One region of the Corynebacterium occultum genome, then DNA from elsewhere that is predicted to be linked to it. Evidence: predicted binding sites of a transcription regulator. Region 1 holds the regulator's gene; the other holds the start of a gene.

Region 1 (4,198 bases):
CCTTTCCCCGGCGGCCGGGGCGCTTTCTGCGGTGGGGGAGCAGCTTTCCAGGGTCAGCATGGCGGCTTGCCAACGAGCAGCGGAAGCGGTGGTGCAGGCTGCAACGGCGCAGCAGGCCCGCGAGGTGGCGGCCCATCTGCTTGATGTCCCCGGGGCTCGATGATGTGTGGCCAGCGAGCGGAAGCCCCGCGCGGCTAACCGCCTGAAAGGCAGGGCTGGCCCGGGGCTCTTGAACAACCACAGGGGCGCCGGACTAAGCGGGGATCAGCTCAGTGAGCGATGATCACGTCAATCTCACGTTCCCGCAGGGCTTCGATGAAGGTTTCCGGAGCGCCCTCATCGGTGATCACCACGTCAATGTCATTGATGCCGGCGAAGCTGACCAGGTAGTCATTGCCCAGCTTCGTGGAGTCGCAGAGGACCACCACCTTGTGGGCATTGGTGACCATGGCTGCCTTGATGGCAGCTTCCTGAGGGTCTGCGGTGGAGAGACCATGATCCAGGGTCAGGGCATTAGTGCCGATGAAGGCGACATCGCCGCGCATCAGCGCCAAGGTGCGCAATGCGGTGTCACCCACCACGGCTTGCGTGATCGCCCGAACGCTGCCACCGAGCAGCTGCACCTCGGTCAGGCCTGCGTTGGCAAGGTTCAGGGCAGTGACCAGGCTATTGGTCACGATCGACCATTCCCGGGCGCGGGGTTGTTCGGTGATGAGGTTGGCCAGTGCCGTGACGGAGGTGCCGGCATCCAGGAAGATGCTGCCACCGACGGCGGGAAGCTGATCCAGTGCAGTGCGGGCGATCGCAGACTTTGCTGCGGAAGCGGAACGGAATCGGGTGTCCAGGCTGAATTCGGTGGTCTGGAAAGTCTGGCTGGCCACTGCCCCGCCGTGGACGCGGTGGACGATCCCCTCGCGATCAAGCACAGCCAGGTCACGACGGATAGTTTCGGCGGTTACTTCGAAGCGTTCTGCCAATTCGGTGACGTTGACACGCCCTTCAACAGCGGTCAACGAAGCGATCTGGCGACGGCGTTCCTCAGCGTACATCCAACTTCCTCGGTCCTTTAGGTCACACGGGCTTGAATCGATCCATTAGTTTCCGATTCTCCCACTTTCACCGGCAGTAGCAGGGGACCTGGCTCCGTCGCACCCCTCTCCGGGGTGAGGATAAACCTGGGCCCGGCACAAAAAATCATCTCTGAGCTGGTTAAATATCTAATTGGAAAATTTTTGGGTGGCAGACTCATGCGGGCATTTTCAGATGCCATCCGGGGGTGGGAAAGGGGATTGCCGACCCCTTGCTGGGGTCGCCCTAAAGCTTGCGCATCACCGAAACCACCTTGCCCATGATTTCGGCGTCATTGCCGGGGATCGGGGAGAAGGCGTCATTGTGGGGCAACAGCCAGACTCCGGTGGAGTCCTTGTGGAACTCCTTGACGGTGGCCTCGCCCTCGATGAGGGCTGCCACGAACTCCCCTTGTTCAGCCACCGGCTGGGAACGGACGACCACCCAGTCGCCGTCAAGGATGCCGGCATCGCGCATGGATTCCCCCACGACCTGGAGCATGTAGAGCTCACCTTCGCCGACGATCTCCACGGGTAACGGGAAATAGTCCGAGACATTTTGCTCGGCGAGGATCGGGTTGCCTGCCGCAATTGAACCGACCACCGGGATGTAGCTGGCGGAGCTGGCGTTGGCGGGGATCTCAGAGTCTGCTGTGGCCTTGGCGGATCTGTTGTTCCTGGGAATTTCGGTGCCGGGGAGATGGCGGACATCCACCGCACGTGGCTTGTTGGGGTCACGGCGCAGGTAGCCCTTCTTCTCCAGCTCCTTGAGCTGGTAGGCGACCGAGGAAGTGGACTGCAGGCCGGCGGCATCACCGATTTCCCGGATGCTCGGCGGGTAACCCCGCAGGACCACCGCATCCTGGATCACCTGAAGGATCCGGCGCTGACGGTCGGAGAGGTCCACCATCGGGTTCTTGCCGCTGGCGGCGGTCTTCGAAGATGTTGCCTTGGCTCTGGCGCGGGCCATGTCGAAAGCTCCTTAGGTTTGGACCTGCGATGGTCCGTGGTCGGCCGTTTCAGCTGGGGTACCTCGTGGCTACGAGGTGGGGTGTTCGAATCAGTTGGCCTTGATCTGGGCGAACGCTGCCCCATCTGCATTCGAATTTAACACGAATGTTCGAGAAAGGGGAGTCTTATTCTGGACAAGTGTTCGAGAGCGTGTTATAAATCGAACAGAAAAATGTATTCGAACACCTGAACTAAAGTTGTGGTGAAGTGGTGGGGCGGGTGCCTAAGATTTCCCATGAACGAAAGGATCCGATGATGAGCATCTCCCTTAACCGTGTTCAAACAGCGAAAATGAGCCCTTCCCTCAGCTCGGGAATTGTTCCTGCTGCAGCCGTGTGGGAGCCGAAAGAGGGGGTTCCGCACCTTTCGTCCGGGGTTGGGGTGCGGCGCCTTTCCCGCCAAAATCGAACAGGAGAACTAATCCCAGGTGAGCAGGTTTCCAAAAACCGGGACAAGCTCCCCAAGGTCCTGCAACTGGGGGAGGCCGCCCAGGCATACCTTGCGGGAGTGGCTTTCGGACTATTGCTGGTTCTCGGCCTGTTGTTGGGTGCCAGCCTGGAGGAACCGATGCCGACTTCGACCTTGCCGATCAGTGAAAGGTCGGTCTCGCTCGGTTGATCTGCACAGGGGTACGCTATGAAGTTGGTGCGTGCCAACCGCTTCCGCCCCGGCCGTCCTTGTAGAGAGGTTCTGAAACTCCCGTGTACTGCCCCTTCTGTCACCACGATCATTCCCGGGTGATCGACTCCCGCGTCATTGAGGCGGGTTCCGCCATCCGACGTCGCCGGGAGTGCAGCTCCTGCAAGGGTAGATTCACCACCATTGAAAAAGCTGTGCTGCTGGTGATCAAGCGTAATGGTGTCACCGAACCCTTCAGCCGCGACAAGGTCATCACCGGAGTTCGTCGTGCCTGCCAAGGTCGCGATGTCTCCGATGACGCCCTTAAACGGTTGGCACAGGAGGTTGAGGAGTCCGTCCGCGGGCACGGTAGTTCCCAGGTGCATGCTAATGAGATCGGCCTAGCCATCCTGGAACCGCTACGGGAGCTGGATGAAGTTGCCTACCTTCGTTTCGCTTCGGTCTACAAGTCTTTCGAGAGTGCCGAGGATTTCGAGTCTGAGATCCGGCTGATGCGCCGCCGCTCCCGCACCCAGCCCTGAGTCGGAGTGTTAACCCGAGGCTGCGCACGAGTTCATGGTCACTCCTGAGGACACTGCCGAAAAGTTGGGTGGGGAGCCGTGAAGCCTCAGTTTTTCATCATCCCGATGGCTGCTGTGTGTCGACGTTCGCGGGCCGTCTCGAACTGCGCTCGTCAAGTTTTTGAGACAGCTTGATTGATTTTTCTTCTTACGCTGCTGCTAATCCATACTGCTGTTGATACGAGGCCAAAGCATTCGCCGGCGACAGTCCCTGGTTATTACTGTGAGGCCGGCGCCGGTTGTACCATCCCTCGATATAGTCCATCACCGCGGTCCGGGCTGACAGGTGATTCTTAAAGTCATAATGGCGATACATTTCGGTCTTTAGGTGAGAGAAGAAATTCTCCGCCACTGCGTTATCCCAGCACACCCCGGTCACTCCCATCGACTGGGTGATCTTATTGCCGGCACACCACGTCTGAAATTCCCCGGAGGTGTATTGAGATCCTCTATCCGAGTGAAAAATTGCACCCTCGGGATGAAGACGCCCATGATCACGGGCCATGGCCAACGCATTGGTAATCAATGGTGTGCGCATGTTTGAATCCATCGACCATCCCACCACCATTCGCGTGGCCAAATCGATCACAGTGGCCAGATATAGCCACCCTGAGCCAGTCTTTAGGTAGGTGATGTCACCAACGAGCCTGGTCCCAGGCACGGTAGCGATAAAGTCTCGTTTCCCGTGGCTGTCGATCATATGATTTTTAATATGCTCAGTCCGGGCTGCTGGGTCGTTGACCGTGGTGTTCTTCCAGGCACGCATCGCCCCTGGCACGCAGTCCTAATTCGTTCATAATTGCCCCCACGGTCCCAATGGACACTTTGACACCCCGTTGGTTGAGCAACGTGGTCAGCTGATCCCTGCCAGCCATGTGGTTACTGGTTTCAAACTCCTGGGCGACCTCGTCCTTGAGCTTC
Region 2 (4,198 bases), 1.1 Mb from region 1:
CGGAGCCGGCGGTGATGAAGAGCAGCTTCTCTGGGATCGGGTTGGTCAGGTGGAAGTCACCTGCCGGGGCTGCCAGACGAACGGTGTCCCCCGCCTTGGCGGTGCCCACCAGGTGGTTGGAGAGGCGACCCCGCTCCACCGCGCGGACGGTGATGGAGAAGTGTCCCGCCGTGGTGTCGGGGGTGTTGGTCAGTGAATAGCTGCGCCAAGTGTAACGTCCGTCTATCTGTACGCCGATACCAATATACTGGCCTGCTTCGAAATCGACCGGAACACCCCAGCCCGGTGAAATCACCAGATGGATAGTGTCATCGGCCGCGGTTTCAACCACTTCGATCTTGCCGCGCAGTTCCCTGGTGGACCAGAGCGGGTTGATCAGCTGAGTGTAGTCATCGGGCAGCAATGGCGTGGTGAAACGACGGAGCACGTCACGTGCCCGTCCAAGACCATCGCGGGTGGTGGATGCCATGTAGAACCGTTCTTTCCTAATCCGCTTACCTTACGAGACCGTAGCCTACGGCAACGTAGGTTCCTTTGTCCACAGCAAAGCCCCATTTTCAAAAAGGTGGTTCCGGCTCAGTTTTCCGCTCCTCCACGATCACGCGCGTGGCTTCCTCGCGGGCCCGCTTTCGGCGCTGCTCACGGCGTTGCCCCACCGTCTGCACCCAGCGCGCGCCCTCCGGGGCGATCGGTCCCTGTGGCATGGTGGAGATCACGGTGCCGTCCAGGAAGTTGAAGAGGGCTTCCCCGGTTTCGGGGTGCAGTTCATAGCTGAAACGCCCATCGGTCTTCATGTTGTGGTGGTGCTGGCAGAACATGGCGCAGTTGGCGGCTGAGGTGGCCCCACCCTTGGCGTAGTCCGCACAATGTTCCACCTGGGAGCGTTGCGCCGGCACCGTGCAGCCCGGGAACCGGCAGTAACCGTCCCGGCCGATCAGGAAGGCCCGTAACTTCGGGGATGCCTGGTAGGCGGTGCCCACCTCCTGCGCCGCCCCATCCAGATCCCGGATCTGCTCGGCACGCTCCCGCAGCTCCGCGGAGACGGTGGCATCCTGCCAGCCCACCCCCGGCACATAAACCGGCGCCTCAGGCACATCCTTGGCGGTGTAGACATTGAGCACCACTCTCACTTGGCCGACACCCCGGATCAGCTCCAGCAGGGCATCCGCCCGGTTCAACCCGGTCTCCTCCACCTTCTTCCGGATCAGCTGGTCGATCTCGGAGACGATCTCCGCCGAATAGGTGGCATTGAGCTCCCCGATGCCATCCGGACGCAGGTGGGTGGTGGCCTCGGGACAATCCCGGGTGGACTTCTCCCTGGTGGATATCTCCGGGTCCAGCTCATCGAGCATGGCCTTGATTCGGTTCATGATCGCATTCCGACCCAGCAGCTCCTGCTGGGGCCGGGTCGGGGTGAGCAGCTCCACCAGGAGGCCGTCGATCTCCGGCAGGAGCTCATCCTTGGCCACCTGCAGCACCCGCCAGATCCCCTCCAGGCGGTACATGTCCAGATGGAAGAGTTCCAGCTGCAGGGCCCGCAACCTGGGCAGGCGGCGAAGGAAGGCGACGACATCACCCAGCCTTTCGGCGCGATGCGCTGAGATACCCAGCGCCGAGGCGATGATCGCGGCACTGGCGTCCGCATCAACCCCCTCCCCCGGACTGATGTGATCCCAGAGCAGGAATTCCCGCTGCACCTGTTCCCGCCCGTACCTGGCGAGTGGACTCCCCTGATCATTGACCGTGAAGAAGGCTTCCTCGGCCATCATGCTTCCCTCCCTGACCCACTAGCTCATGTGTTCGAAATCGAACGCTAGCAGGGGCCCCGGACACGGACCTCCCCCACAAAGCCGAAAAGACCCCCAAAAGCGGGAGCCCATTCAGACTAATTCAGCAGATATAACTGCTGCTCAGAGCAATTCGATGAGGAAGGGAAGTTCACTCGGGTCATACCAGGCCATGAGGTTGTCCTGGGCATCACCCACAGTCAGTTCCGCATCGGTGTCACCCAGGTCAGAAGCGTCGATGACGGCGATGGCGGCCTTGGTCTGCTCCTCAGCCTCGGCCAGATCCACATGCAGGGCGGCAACCTGATCCAGCTGGATCTGCGCCGGGGAGAGCTTCACCACGGATTCGCCGTTCTCCGGCTCCAGGCTCACCTGCTCATCGGGCAGATCAACGGTGACCACGATGCGACGGTGCGGGAATTTCTCCTCATCACCGATGGCCAGCAGACGCAGGGAGGCCTCGGCGGCGTCCTGGAAGGCGGCGTCCGCGATCTCCTCCTCATCACCGGAGGTGTAGAACTCTACCAGGGCCGGGGTCAGCGCGAAACCCCAGCCGGAGCGGGCGGTGAACACGGAGTTTTCGCTCAGCTCAGTGAGCATGGCGAAGGTGGCGGGGATGTAGACACGCATACGCTCTAGAACTCTCCTTCGATGTCGAAGAGGTTCTGGATCTCCACGATCGCCCGGTCGAACTGCTGGTAGTAGACACCCACCAGCCCGGCCTCGACGGCGGCGCGGATGTTGAGGATGGAATCATCCACCAGCACGCAGTCATTCATCGGCAGCTCCATGGAGTCCGCCGCGATCTGGAAAGCCTCGGTCTCGGGCTTCTCGACGCCGATCTCCCCGGAGAGCAGGACGGCGTCGACAATGCCGCGCAGCTCCCACTCATGGATCGGCTCAGCTGCGGGGCCACCCGGGTCATTGGAGAGGATGGCGGTCCCCACACCGTTTTTCCGGGCGGCCGCGAAGAGGTTGCGCCAGCGACGCTGGTCCTCCTCGGTGCCGTCCAGGACACCTGCATAATCCACAATCAGTCCACGCACATTTACTCCTTCATTCACCGCGTTGTTGTGCCACAATGATACCCAGCCCATTGTCGCTCTGCCCTGTCCGAAAATACAGGGAGATGTTTTGTTGGTTCCGCTTCCAGGTCTCAGTCACCTGAAAATTCTTCATTCCGCTCCAGCTCGCCCGAAGGAAACCCTGCCGCCGCACAGCACGGCGGAGGAGATTCAGGGCACCGCCAGGCAGTTGACCATGATCGCCCTGGAGACGGCCTTCGGGATCCGTCCGCCACAGCATCTGAGCCGGAAACGTTTCGACGTGGGCGTCAGAGCCCACGTCACCGCCCGCCGCGCACTGCCTGGCCCCCGAGGGCCGGTCCGGTTGGACTCCCTGCATCTGCGTGGCGAGGAAATTTTCGGCAGTGCCACCGTGGCGGGCCAGCCGCACGGTTTCACCGCCAGTCTGACACGGTTGGGACGCAGTCATTGGCGGCTGCGCACCTTCCGTGTCATCTGAAGGTCAGGCCTCCACGGTCTCTTCCTTCGGCGCGAACTGCTTGCGCAGCAGGAAGAGCTGGCGGACGGTCTCCTCCTTGATGCCGTCCTTCATGGCGTTGAACATGTCGCCACCCTCCTTCTGGTACTCCACCAGGGGATCGCGCTGAGCCATGGCACGCAGGCCGATGCCCTCCTTGAGGTAGTCCATCTCATAGAGGTGCTCGCGCCACTTCTGATCGATCACCGGGAGGATGATCTGACGCTCGATATTGCGCATCTGACGCTCCCCGCCGATGGCGGAGACATTGGTGGTGAGTTCATCGTATTCACGGTGGGCATCCGCCAGGATGGCCTTCTTGAGATCTGCGGCGCTGAGTTCGCCTGCAGAGCCGTACTCCGTGCCGTCGAGAAGCGACTGCCAGGTGAAGGTGGGGCCGTAGAGACCATCCAGGGCATTCCACAGTTCATCGAGATCCCAGTCCTCCACATAACCCGTGGCGGTGGCACCGTCGATGTAGGCGGAGATCGTGTCATCGATCATGAACTGGATGTTCTCGCCCAGGTCCTTGGCTTCGAGGATTTCACGACGCTCGGCGTAGATGACCTTGCGCTGCTCATTGAGCACCTCATCGTACTTCAGGACGTTCTTACGCATCTCGAAGTTCTGGTTCTCTACCTGCGCCTGGGCACCCCTGATGGAGTTGGTCACCATCTTCGCCTCGATCGGGACATCATCGGGGACGTTGAGGCGGTTCATCATGTTCTCCATGGACTGACCGACCATGCGGACCATGAGCTCATCACGCATCGAGAGGTAGAAACGGGTGGTACCCGGATCACCCTGACGACCGGAACGACCACGCAGCTGGTTATCGATGCGGCGCGATTCATGACGCTCAGTACCCA

The links. Region 1 encodes LexA, which represses DNA repair genes until DNA is damaged. Its sites were predicted from a motif close to CGAACANNTGTTCG; they were not measured.
Region 2: COCCU_RS03400 (HNH endonuclease signature motif containing protein) is a predicted target of LexA. The motif match lies at 1,790-1,803, and genes of this name have one in related genera.

What each region holds. Positions count from the first base shown of each region.
Region 1 covers NZ_CP046455.1:1,792,882-1,797,079, reverse strand. The annotation lists gene ptsP (phosphoenolpyruvate--protein phosphotransferase) at 1-163, shown strand, start outside; gene COCCU_RS08385 (DeoR/GlpR family DNA-binding transcription regulator) at 270-1,049, opposite strand; gene lexA (transcriptional repressor LexA) at 1,315-1,977, opposite strand; gene COCCU_RS08375 (hypothetical protein) at 2,334-2,696, shown strand; gene nrdR (transcriptional regulator NrdR) at 2,780-3,238, shown strand; partial or broken gene COCCU_RS08365 (IS3 family transposase) at 3,426-4,198, opposite strand, start outside.
Region 2 covers NZ_CP046455.1:715,479-719,676, reverse strand. The annotation lists gene COCCU_RS03405 (ferredoxin reductase) at 1-469, opposite strand, end outside; gene COCCU_RS03400 (HNH endonuclease signature motif containing protein) at 558-1,769, opposite strand; gene COCCU_RS03395 (DUF6912 family protein) at 1,911-2,417, opposite strand; gene COCCU_RS03390 (HAD family hydrolase) at 2,423-2,833, opposite strand; gene COCCU_RS03385 (hypothetical protein) at 2,925-3,311, shown strand; gene secA (preprotein translocase subunit SecA) at 3,315-4,198, opposite strand, start outside.